2 regions of the Rheinheimera baltica genome follow, and region 1 is predicted to be linked to the other one. Evidence: riboswitches for the same ligand, from Rfam matches in the RefSeq annotation. Region 1 holds a riboswitch; the other holds the start of a gene.
The links. A riboswitch is a leader RNA that binds a small molecule or an ion and turns the genes downstream of it on or off. The one in region 1 is predicted to bind cobalamin.
Positions count from the first base shown of each region.

Region 2: it holds a riboswitch for cobalamin, as region 1 does, so the genes downstream of both, ORJ00_RS01150 (TonB-dependent receptor domain-containing protein) here and ORJ00_RS11145 (ABC transporter ATP-binding protein) in region 1, are expected to answer to the same signal.

Region 1 covers NZ_JAPJDY010000006.1:28,199-34,295, forward strand. The annotation lists gene ORJ00_RS11130 (MipA/OmpV family protein) at 1-674, shown strand, start outside; gene ORJ00_RS11135 (extracellular catalytic domain type 2 short-chain-length polyhydroxyalkanoate depolymerase) at 671-1,666, opposite strand; gene ORJ00_RS11140 (hypothetical protein) at 1,861-2,253, shown strand; cobalamin riboswitch at 2,327-2,507, shown strand; gene ORJ00_RS11145 (ABC transporter ATP-binding protein) at 2,580-3,353, shown strand; gene ORJ00_RS11150 (FecCD family ABC transporter permease) at 3,353-4,345, shown strand; gene cobO (cob(I)yrinic acid a,c-diamide adenosyltransferase) at 4,355-4,960, shown strand; gene ORJ00_RS11160 (cobalamin-binding protein) at 4,957-5,772, shown strand; gene ORJ00_RS11165 (serine/threonine-protein kinase) at 5,774-6,097, opposite strand, start outside.
Region 2 covers NZ_JAPJDY010000001.1:231,516-237,612, forward strand. The annotation lists gene ORJ00_RS01135 (ketopantoate reductase family protein) at 1-861, opposite strand, end outside; gene ORJ00_RS01140 (VanZ family protein) at 828-1,184, opposite strand; gene ORJ00_RS01145 (YajQ family cyclic di-GMP-binding protein) at 1,278-1,760, shown strand; cobalamin riboswitch at 1,832-2,017, shown strand; gene ORJ00_RS01150 (TonB-dependent receptor domain-containing protein) at 2,055-3,815, shown strand; gene ORJ00_RS01155 (transporter substrate-binding domain-containing protein) at 3,849-4,643, opposite strand; gene msrA (peptide-methionine (S)-S-oxide reductase MsrA) at 4,640-5,176, opposite strand; gene ORJ00_RS01165 (NAD(P)/FAD-dependent oxidoreductase) at 5,317-6,097, shown strand, end outside.

The DNA of each region.
Region 1 (6,097 bases):
CCCCTCAGGGATTTTTGTATGGCATTGGTATTGGCGTAAATCAGGAGATTTATCGTGGGTATAGTAACCGTACAATACCGTTACCTATATTAGGATATCGCGGTGAAAAATTGTCAGTTTACGGACCTTTTGCCAGTTACACCCTGGTAGATTTTGGCAATATTAGTTTTAGCGCAAAGCTTGCACCGAGATTTGCCGGGTTTGACCAGTCTGACAGCAGTGTGTTTGTGGGCATGGCAAAAAGAAAAAATTCACTTGATGGCGGGTTTGGTGTGCAACTGCGCCAACAAGCCTGGTTGCTCGAAGCCGATACAGTATTTGATTTGTTGGGCAACTCCAATGGACAGGAGTCAAAACTAGCATTGAGCTATAGCTATCGGGCAGGTCCTGTTGTGATTGAGCCTAAAGTGGGTGTTAGTTATTCTGATAACAAGTTGATTAACTACTATTACGGTGTTCCGGTAGAAGAAGCTACCGCTGATCGTCTGGCTTATAACGCCGGAGGCGCTTTTAATTACAATGCAGGAGTGTCTTTTAGTACGCCATTATTTTTCGGTGGAATGACCCGACTCGGTATCGAGCATCATTGGTATGACAGCAGCATTAGCAACAGCCCGTTAACTGATCGTGATACCGGGCTGTCAGCGTTTTTGTCCTGGTCGACATTTTTCTAATGCTGTAACGCTTGCACCAACTGATATACAGCCTGCAACTGACTACCGTCGCGGGTGGTATACTCAGAGCCAGTGTAACCCCACCAATCCCAACACGCGTTTGGATTAAACGGGTTAATACTACTTGCCGTGGTTTGTGGATAAAGCACTACAATATTATTGGTGTCAGCATAGTTATTCAGACCGGTGCCAGCAACATAGGCCTCACCAACACTGGCCGCATCTTGCTTGCAACCATGAAAACTAACATGTAGCCGGCACGATGCACCTGCAGCACAAGTTTGTGGCACGTATAAGTAGCCTGTTTCAGCCAGGGTGCTTTTTGCCGCTTCGGACATCTGAAACTGGTTAATTTTTAATAGGTTACCAGTTGATGTTTCACTTTTGCCTTTGATAGTGCCCAGTAAATGTTGTAGTAACGCGCCTGCCGCATCGTAATGACAACTGGCCAGATAAGGTGGTTCTGATATGTCACAGGCCCCAAGATCAGTTCTGTCTGTTGGAAAGGTATGACCAAAAGCCATGTCATTAATCAGCACAATATGCTCGGGTTTCACCCACTGCGTATACTGTTTATACAGCGCCTGAGCTAGCTTGGGATGTACGGTAGTGTCCTTCGTACCACTAAATATCCATACATTGTCATCAGCAAGAGCAGACAATGGTGCCAGCTTTTGCGTTTGGCGCTTTTCAGTTAAGTAGTTTTCAATAGCTTCAAGATCTGGCGCGCTGGTGGCTTTGTTAAAGCAATGCTCTAAGGCGAGACCAAGACTATTTTGAGCACAATACACCGGCCCTCCAGCCAGCATAGCAACACCTTCTACTTGTTCAGCGAAAGCTTGGTGATATTGTCCAGCCATGTAGGCGCCGCTTGACAAACCCGATAGCGTAATTTGTTTCGTTAACTGTAGTTCTGGTATTGGTGATGTTGCTAATGCGCCATAGCTTATCGCCGATAACAGCGTAAATATTGATAAATTACGTGCTTGCATGAGGGATCCTGAAATTGCAGTGTTATAAACTATATTTCGCACATACCGTATGAATAGACAATAAGGCTTTAGTACAGCAACAAAGTTATACTACAGTAAAATGGCATACACGCTTTTTAGCAACTTAACATTGCAAAAACAGCACTTTCTGGTTAGATTGAACAGCAGTGCTAGATGAAAAACAGGACGTCATAATGAAAAAATGGGCCAGTGCAATGATTGCTGCCGTAGCGTTTTCCTCGGCCGCTGTAGCAAATACTCAAGATTACAAACTGGTGACCGTTGCCGGTTATCTGAATTTTTACTTGCTGAATTTAAACGCGTGTGAAGATTTCCATCCTGCTGTGCGTTCTGCGGCTTATGATGCAGAGAAAAGTTTATATCCCTATTTGGATAAGCTTTACAGCAAAATGGGCGGCGTTGACGGGGCAAACCAAAAAATGGTTGCTGATATAGTGATGAAACGCCGTAACATGTTAAATACGCAAATTGCTGAAGGCGATTTTACCGTTGAGCATTGTCAGGCTGTTGTTAAGATACTGACCGAAGATGGCTTAGATAAAACCTTGCTTAGCGCGTTAGAGTAACATTACTTCGCACATCCAAAACCGCCAGCTTATTGCTGGCGGTTTCACTTTGTCCAGATAAAATGTTTTCTGGTACACTACGTCTTGCTTTGGTGTAGGCTATGCCTGCTTAAAAGGGAAACAGGTGAAATGCCTGCACTGTCCCCGCAACTGTAATAAGTGCTGCAATCAAATGCCACTGGCCCTAAGGGCTGGGAAGGCGATTGTGGGTTATCACTTTAAGTCAGGAGACCTGCCTAAGCCCTAGTTACGCCTCTGTGCGGGAGTTCACAGCAGCACCAGTGCCTTTGTGTAAGGCTCTCTGCTGCTATTGTCAGGAGTGGGTTTTGCTAAAGCTGTCAGCTGTTTCGCTTACGCTTGGAAACCAAGCGGTGCTACAAAATGTTAATTTTGTTTTGGCTCCAGGCGAGTTTATTGGTGTTATAGGCCCCAATGGCGCAGGAAAAAGCAGCTTATTGCGCGTTGTACAGGGGGCATTAGCCGCAGACAACGGACAAATTCTGCTACAACAACGCCCCTTACTGCACTATAAAACGGCTGAGCTGGCTAAAACTGTCGCCGTTGTTAGTCAAAACCCCGCACCTTTGTTTGCGCTCACGGTTGAGCAAGTTGCGACTATGGGGCTGTTACCTCATAAAAACTGGTTTGAGTTAAATCATAGTCACGATAGACACATCGTTGCGCAAGCTTTGCAAAAGGTAGGTTTAAACGGTAAAGCTAATCAACTGATTGATAGCTTATCTGGTGGTGAACTCCAGCGGCTTTATATTGCCCGTGCACTAGTGCAACGACCTGCATTGTTGTTATTGGATGAACCGACAAATCATTTAGATGTATTGTATCAGCATCAGGTACTTCAGCTTGTTAGCGGCTTGGGTATTCCCGCGTTAGCTTGCCTGCATGATCTTAACCTTGCAGCGTTATATTGCGACAAAATACTGCTATTAAACCAAGGTCAGCAGTGTGCTTTTGGCACACCGGAGCAGGTGTTGCGAAGTGAGTTACTGCAACAAGTGTTTGGCTTAGCCTGCGAGGTAACAATGCACCCGTTGCTTAACAAGCTCCAGGTCACGTTTATGCCTAACCAAGGAGCCCACTGATGTTAAAACGGCATTATCGGTTGGCCATGGGGTTATCTATACTGTTATTACTTGCCAGTATGCTAATAAGTCTGACATTAGGTAGTGTGAATATCTCTTTGACCGATGTATTTAACGTGTTGGTTGGTCATGCTACGCAGTCAGACTTAACCGAAACAATAATTTTTCAAATCCGCTTACCCCGATTGCTCTGTGCGGTGTTAGTCGGCGCCGGTTTAGCCATTTCCGGCGCTATTTTGCAAAACGCCAGTCGTAATCCATTAGCGGATCCCTATCTGTTTGGTTTGATGGCCGGAGCAGGCTTAGGTGCTACCTTGGTGAGCGTTGTCTTGCCGCCACACCTTATTAGTATGGCGCTGGGTGCATTTGTTGGGGCATTGTTTGCGGTGTTACTGGTTTTTGTAGTGTGTGCCGGACAACACTGGCGCAAAGTAGAAATTACTTTACTGGCCGGCGTGGCAGTATCTTTTATGCTAAGTGCGATTAGCAGCTTTGTACTCTACTTTGCTGAACCCTTTGCCGCAAATCGCATTATGTTTTGGTTAATGGGGAGTTTAAGCCGAACCGACTGGTTAAGTGTGTTGCTGCTAGCTCCTATAGTATTACTAGTACTTTTACTGGCGCTGGCACTGCGCCGTCAGCTTGACGCCTTATTACTCAGTGATGAAAGCGCCCGTACACTTGGAGTGAATACCTTACGTTTGCGTTTGGTTTTGTTATTAGCAACAGCACTGTTAACCGCTTGTATAGTTTCACAATGTGGTGGTATCGCCTTTGTCGGGTTAATGGTGCCGCATATCGTTAGACATTTTTTTGGTGTTACATCAGTACGATTGTTATTTGGCTCAGCCATTATTGGCGCATTGTTTATGATCTGGGTGGATAATGTAGCACGTACAGTGCTGCCACAGCAGGAGATTCCACTGGGTGTTATTACGTCGTTAGTGGGCAGTATATTTTTTCTTTTAATCATGCGCCGGCAACGGCTATAGCGAAGTGATATGACAACAGAACAGCTAAAACAACAACGCCACCGTGAACGTCAGCAGCGACTAAAAACTCAGGTTGATAGCGCTATTGCTGCGGCCACAGATGACAAAGGATTGTTACTGGTGATTACCGGTAATGGTAAAGGAAAGTCTACTTCAGGTTTTGGTACGGTTGCGCGCGCGGTTGGACATGGGTTTACTGCAGCGGTGGTGCAGTTTATTAAAGGCAGCTGGGAGTGCGGCGAACGTAACTTACTTGAGGAGCATGGTGTTCAATTTGCCGTAATGGCAACGGGTTTTACCTGGGACACTCAGGACAAAGCTGCTGACATCGATGCAGCAGAGCGCGTTTGGTTGCAGGCAGAGCGATTCTTAGCTGACCCGTCAATTGACATGGTGTTGTTAGATGAACTGACGTACATGCTGAGTTACCACTATTTATCTCTAGAGCGCATAGAAAAGGCCTTGCTAAACCGACCGGTAAAACAGCATGTTGTTATTACGGGACGGGCGTGTCATCGCCGTCTAATTGAACTTGCAGATACGGTTAGCGAGGTGCAAAACGTTAAACATGCGTTTGACCATGGCATTAAGGCGCAGCGTGGAGTGGATTGGTGAGGCAACTATTATTGCTCTGTGTTTTGTTTAATGTTGCTGCACAGGCAGAACCCAACCCGCAACGCATTGTCGCGCTGGCGCCTCATATCACCGAAATGCTATACGCCATCGGCGCAGGAGACAGACTCGTTGCAGTAAGTGATTACAGTGATTTTCCATCCGAAGCACAAACGTTACCTCGTGTAGCGAGTTATGCCAGCGTTAATATAGAAGCGGTACTGGCACTAAAGCCCGATTTAGTCATTGCATGGCGTACAGGGAATCCGCAGTCAGATATAAAGCGCTTACAACAATTTGGCGTTAACGTCGCCTTTTCAGATCCCATTACATTGGAAGATATTGCTAAAGAACTTCGCATGATAGGAAAGCGAGTAGGCATGCAAGACATCGCGAATGAAGAAGCAAATCGTTTTACTCGCCAATTATCAGCGCTGCGCAGTAAGTATCAGCATAAAGCTCCTGTACCCGTATTCTTTGCTATGGGAACCGCTCCAGTTAGCACCGTCGCGAACAATGCCTGGCCGCAGCAAATGCTAACGTTATGTGCAGCGGACAATACTTTTAGAAACGTTAAAGGCGACTATCCACAGGTGGGAATAGAGCAGGTTGTTGCAGCAAGGCCTGAGGTTATCATTCAACCGGTGCGGCCTAATTTTGCTGCGGATTTCAGCTTTTGGCAGCGGTTTGTAACACTACCTGCAGTACAAAAACATCAGTTTTTATCGGTAAATGCAGATTATTTGTATCGCACGACCCCCCGCACTTTGCTGGGCATACAGCAATTATGCGAGGGTGTTGATGCTTTTCGCTAACTTAACTATTTACACTACTCATCAGTTCATTTGCACGACGCATTAAACGTTCTGCTGTTCGCACCTGGTTAGACTGTAATAGTTGTCCGGACAAACTAAGGTACTTATCAGCCAGCTTGCGACGCAGGGCAACATGTAATGAAAAGTCGTTTGGAACTAGCGAACTAAATTGCTGAAGCTTTTCATAGACTGCATCTATTTCAGCCGCTTTTTCGCTGACAGCAAGTTCGTTAGTCATGGTAGAAAAACTATGCTGGTAAAATAACTCTGCTGCCTGATAGGGGAAACTTTCCGCATTACCTAATTCAACGGCTCTGCGATAAGA
Region 2 (6,097 bases), on a different contig from region 1:
TAAACCAGCATTTTGCGGCACGGCTAACTGATAGCGTGCCGCTTGCTCTACCACAAAGCCATTTATTGCAGCGATTTCAGTGCGCCTTTGATGCTTTACATCTTGGTGCATAGACGAGTAATTTTTTGCTGTTTGGATAATCACCTGCTGCACCTTTGCCAGCGTGTCTTCATACACCAGCGATATGCCCATTAGCGTTGCCAACTGGCACACCTCAGCTAAAATCTCCGCAATTTGACTGCGATACTCAGCAGCACTTAGTTGGCCGTTTTGGCAATCATATATTGCCGTTAGTGGATTTATTACTGCATTAATCGCCAATTTTTGCCATAAATAGGGCGATATATTATCGGTTAATGTTATTGGTCCCAGGGCGATATCCATCACCTGAGTAACCGCTTCAGAGCATGCTATGGCGGCACTATTAAGTGGCGCGATGACACTTTGCCCTTGTCCGGTGTGAAACAGATTATGGTGTTGTTTAAGTGCACCGTGAGTGGTGGTAAGAAACCACAGCCCTTGTGTGGGCAGTAACAACGGTTTTACCTGCGCTATAGTTCCCATACCATTGTGGCTTAGCACCAGCTGAGCATCAGGGCTAAGATGTGGTAATAAACCTTTAATGGCATCGAGTATGGCATAGCTTTTAACCGGCACCAGCACGGCATTCAACGGCGCTATCGCTGGGGGGTAACTAAACTGCTGTTCAGTGAAATCAATATTGATAATGTTTGGAGTTTTTAACCACAATGAAACGGCGTTTCCGGCCAATGACAACCTGCAGGCTGCCAATAAACCAATAGCACCTTGGCCAACGATGGTCCAGCTTAGCGCTGGCTGCGGGGACGTATTCGGTGCCATACGCTGCGTACCAGATAGAAGCTAATAACACCGCCAATATCTGCCAGTAGGTCGAACCAATCGCCATGTCGGCGGGTAAAATAATGTTGTGCCAACTCTATGCTGCCACCATAGGCACCTAAAACGATTAACGCGGTCACCGGTGACACTTTAAAGCCTTTCCATAGTAACGCTGACAAAATAGCAAAAATGCCAAAATGCGCGACTTTATCAATATGGGCAAAGCCGGCAATAATACGGTGACCGTTGAGTTCAGCCAAGAAGCTCGCTGTAGCCAGTAAAAAACAGAATAAGCACAACCAGCGATAAAAACTTTGTGACACATACACCCCCAAACCTATATGGCACTCGGATTGTAACAGTTTTCTGGTTATAATCACCAGCAGACAGAATGGCTTATGCTAAGGAGATTTTTAATGCCCTCATTCGATATTGTTTCAGAAATTGATATTAACCAGGCTAATAACGCGGTAGAGAACGCTAAACGGGAACTTGAAACCCGCTATGATTTTCGTGGCGTTAACGCCAAAATTGAGCTAAAAAAAGAACAGATTGAACTGACCGCTGAAGCGGATCAACAAGTGATGCAGTTGTTCGATATTTTTGCCATTAAAGCCAGCAAGCTGCAGCTGGATGTTAATAGTTTCAAAATTGAAAAAGAAGAGCGTCATGGTAAATTCGTCACACGCTTTGTCAGCATTAAGCAAGGCATCGATAAAGACATAGCGAAGAAAATTATTAAACTTGTTAAAGACAGCAATATTAAGGTACAGGTGGCTATTCAGGGAGAGGAGTTGCGGGTAACGGGTAAAAAGCGTGACGATTTACAAGCGGCGATGCAATTGGTACGTACCTCTGATTTAGGCCAACCTTTCCAGTTTAAAAACTTTCGTGACTAACTGCATGGCTTCGGCCATCCAGACACCTATTGACAATTCCATTCCTCACGCTAAACTGCACGCGGCTCCAGCAAGGAGCCGCTTTTTCTGGTGCTGCAGCTAACTGCAGGTAAACGGGAATCTGGTGTAAATCCAGAGCTGCCCCCGCAACGGTAAACAACTGATCTGCGTTCAATGCCACTGTCATAGTATGGGAAGGCGAATGTAGGCGAAAGCAGGTTGTTAGCCCGGAGACCGGCCAGAAAAATCCTTTAACTTTATTAAACATGCGGTGGGCATGTTTTCGGAGCTTAGATGTTTAAACCTGCTTTGGCGGCCGTGTTGGTCGCATCCTGTTGTTCAGTTTATGCTGACGATATCGAACATATTAGTATTTATGCCAACCGCACTGCCACTGCACAGCAAGATGTGTTGGCGAGTGTAACCGTACTTGAGCATGACGATATCGTCGCGCGCCAGGCATCAGATTTACCCGCCTTGTTGGCACAGTTGCCAGGCATTAATCTATCGCGAGACGGCGGCCGCGGCCAGACGAGCGGAGTGTATATTCGCGGTGGCAATGTTGGCCATACGTTAGTGCTGATTGATGGTGTGCGCAGTGGTTCTGCCACCTTGGGCTATAAATCGCTTGCCATGCTACCGTTGGAGTTGATTGAGCGTATTGAAGTAGTCCGTGGCCCTCGTGCAGCATGGTATGGCTCTGATGCGCTTGCCGGTGTTATTGCCATAACGACCCGGCGTAGTAATGCAGTCGAGCTTAATGTCAATATTGGCAGTTACGGCCAAGCCGGCACTGATCTCAGCGTTAGCCAGCGCTTCGAACAACTTACGTTGCGAGCCAGTGCTGGTGTAAGCCGCGCCGATGGCTTTAATGTGCGTGACGAACTTGATAGCGATAGCGATGGTTACAAGCAAAAATTTATTAAAGTAGCCGCAGATTACCAGACTGAACTTGGTCTATGGACGGCACAAGCCGATGTCAATTCTGGTTATTATGAATTTGATACCAGCTACGGCAACGAAGATGTCGCTGATACACTAAACCGTGCTTACTTGCTGGGTTGGCAACAGCAACTTGGGCGTTGGCAGCACCAGGCACAACTTAGCCGAAATCTTGACAGCGAAGCTAGCTATGGCCCCGACTCGCGCAGCCCTTTTATCACTGCGCGCGATGAGTTCAATTATCAGGCAGAGACCAGCCTAAGCACCAGCTTGACGTTGCTGGCGGGGGTGAACTGGTATCAGGAGAAGGTCGATCGTTCGTCCACGCCTTACGAAAAAACCAGCCGTATAAACCGCGCCTTGTTTACCGGTCTACATTATCAGCTCAATGCGCTAAAACTCGAAGCCGCGCTGCGCCGTGATTTGATTAATCAATACGGCGGCCAAAACACCTGGCAACTGGCAGCAGGGTATCAGCTGACAGAGCAGTGGCTACTGCGTGCCAGCCGGGGTACAGCATTTAAAACGCCATCGTTTAACGAGCTGTATTATCCGGGTTATGCTAATCCTGCACTAAAACCGCAAGAGTCAGTATCAGATGAGATTGCTCTACGCTTTGTTGAACAAGACTTTAGTGCACAGCTTGCCTGGTTTGACCGGGATGTCACTAATTTGATCCAAGGGGTAGAACGTGCTGAGAACGTGCTATTGGCAACAATTTCAGGCGTAGAGTTTAGTGTGCAGCAGCAGTGGCAGCAGTTTAGCAGTAATTTGGCCTACACCTGGCTTGATACTGAAAACCAAAGTAGCGGCTTAAAGTTGGAACGTCGGCCAAAAAATACACTGAATTGGCGCGGTAGCATTGTCGAAGATAAGTGGTCGGCCTTTATCACAGCAGATTACCAGAGTTCGACGTATCAGGGCATGTATGCGAGTGTCGCCAACCTGGGTGGTTTTACGCTATGGGGTATTGGCGCGGATTATCAGCTAACGCCCGCCTTAACACTGAGGGCGAAACTGGAAAACCTGTTTGATAAAAATTATCAAACAAGTGCTGGTTATACTACCGCTGGCGCAAACGTTGGCATTAGCCTGCGTTACAGTCCGGGTTAATGGCTGCAAAACCCTTACTGACAATAGCGTGGATTAGTTTTCACGCTCTGTCGGTAGGGTAATATCGTTGTCGTTTAGTAGCAAATACTGGTAATAACGGTTGGCATCACGGGTATGCTGTAAGGTTTGCCATAAACTTGCCGCAAGCTCAGTATGCTGTTGGTAAAAGCCTTTGCTAAACACCAGATAACCGGTGGTGCTGTAAAGTGGTGGATAGTTTACTTGCAAGCCATACACATAATTATCAGGTAACGGCAGCTGATTCACTTCACACAAGGTGGTTGTGGCATCCACCCGTCCTTGCTTTACCAGCTCAAAAGCTTGTTGCTGAGATTGCACTTGTACCGTTGTCACCCCTTCAGGGTACTGAGGCATCACATAACCCAGCGGTCGGGCGATAACGATACCTTCAGTGGCGCGTTCTAATACGTTTTTGCCTGGTTGTTGCACCAGACACGTCGCATGTTGACTTAGCGCTAGATTGGCGTTGGGCTGGCTCTGCGCATCGAGCGGAAAAACCGCAAAGTTGCGGCGTGATTCGTCATAGGTTGCCACAAGCGCATCAACCTTATTTTGTTGCAATAATTGTAAGCAGCGAAGCCAGGGTTTGCGTTGCAGCGTCAGCTTTACCTGAGGTAGCTGCTTTACACTGTTCTGTAAATGTTCAATCGTTACACCAGGCGGGTTTGCAACCTGTGAGCCAGCACCCGTGTAGTAAGGTAATAGTTGCTTATCTTCATAACAAAACTGCAGTTCAACTATATCCTCCGCAATCGCAGGATAGATGATGTTTAGCAACAGAATAAACATCGCGATAAACACTTTCATGGTTTTAAAAACGCCTGATAACGTTGCCGAAACTTTGCCATTTTTGGCGCCACAATAAACTGGCAGTAGCCTTGTTCCGGGTGCTGGATAAAATACTGTTGATGATAGGCTTCAGCGATAAAAAAACGGCTTACCGGGCTCACTTCAGTGACAATGTCGCCATTAAATACCTGCTGCGCTGCAAGCTCAGATATCAAGCGTAATGCCAGGTTGTGTTGTTGCTCAGTGTGATAAAAAATTACCGAACGGTACTGTGTACCGACATCATTGCCTTGACGGTTAAGTTGCGTTGGGTCGTGCAAGCTAAAAAAAATCAGACAAAGTTGTTCAAAGTCGATAACCTCGTCATCAAATTCCACCTGTACCACTTCAGCATGCCCGGTATCGCCAGCGCATACTCTGTTATAATTGGCATCTTTTTCTGCGCCGCCCATATAGCCACTTAGCGCCTGTGTCACGCCGTTAAGCTGGTTCATGGCGGCTTCTAAACACCAAAAACAGCCTGCGCCGAAGGTTGCAGTTTGACTGGCCACGTGTTTCTCCTGATGATGATGTTTTACAGTACAGTAATTTGGCATCTAGTACGAATGATACGGGCAATTGGCTTAGTGGCTGATCGTGAATAAATACCGAGTCGTACTATAACGTTTACTGATAAAGCAAGGGAAGTACTTTGACTATAGCTGTGATAGGCGCGGGCATTGCCGGCGCGGCTTGTGCTAGTGAGCTAGTGAAGCAGGGCCTTGATGTTGTGGTATTTGACAAAGGCCGCAGCGCCGGGGGCCGTATGAGCAGTAAACGAACGCCTGACGGCTATCTTGACTTAGGTGCGCAATATTTTACGGCACGCGCTGCAGCATTTAAGCGCCAGTGCGAAAATTGGCTGACCCTGGGTGTTGTTACGCCCTGGCAGGGTCGATTAGCTATTTATGAAAACGGCACATTGTGCGCTTCACCCGATCAGACAACAAGATATATTGGCTTACCATCTATGCAGAAGCCGGTACAGCAATTGTTGCAGCAGGTTAAGCTGAACAGCCCATGCCGCGTAGACACGATTAAATATGATGGTACACATTGGCAGCTTTATAGCGATGAGCAGCATCTTGGCCATTTTAGCCAGTTGGTAATTGCCTTGCCACAGCAGCAGGCGGCCATGTTGCTAGCTGAGCACCTACTACAGCAACCACAACTGCAGGCGCTGTTTAACGCCGAAGCTTTGCTACCGTGCTGGTCGGTGAATATTGAACTTGATGCGGCAACATCGGTGCCCTTTGATGGCATTTTTGTCAAAGGTGACAATGCCATTAGCTGGTTAGCCCGGCAAAGCAGCAAAACCGGTCGAGCCCCCGGGGAGCACTGGCTTGTGCATTTTTCAGCTGCTTTTTCACAATTGCACCTGGAAGCTGACGCAGCACAAATTAGTAAAGTGGCCGTCGCTGAGTTGCAGCGGA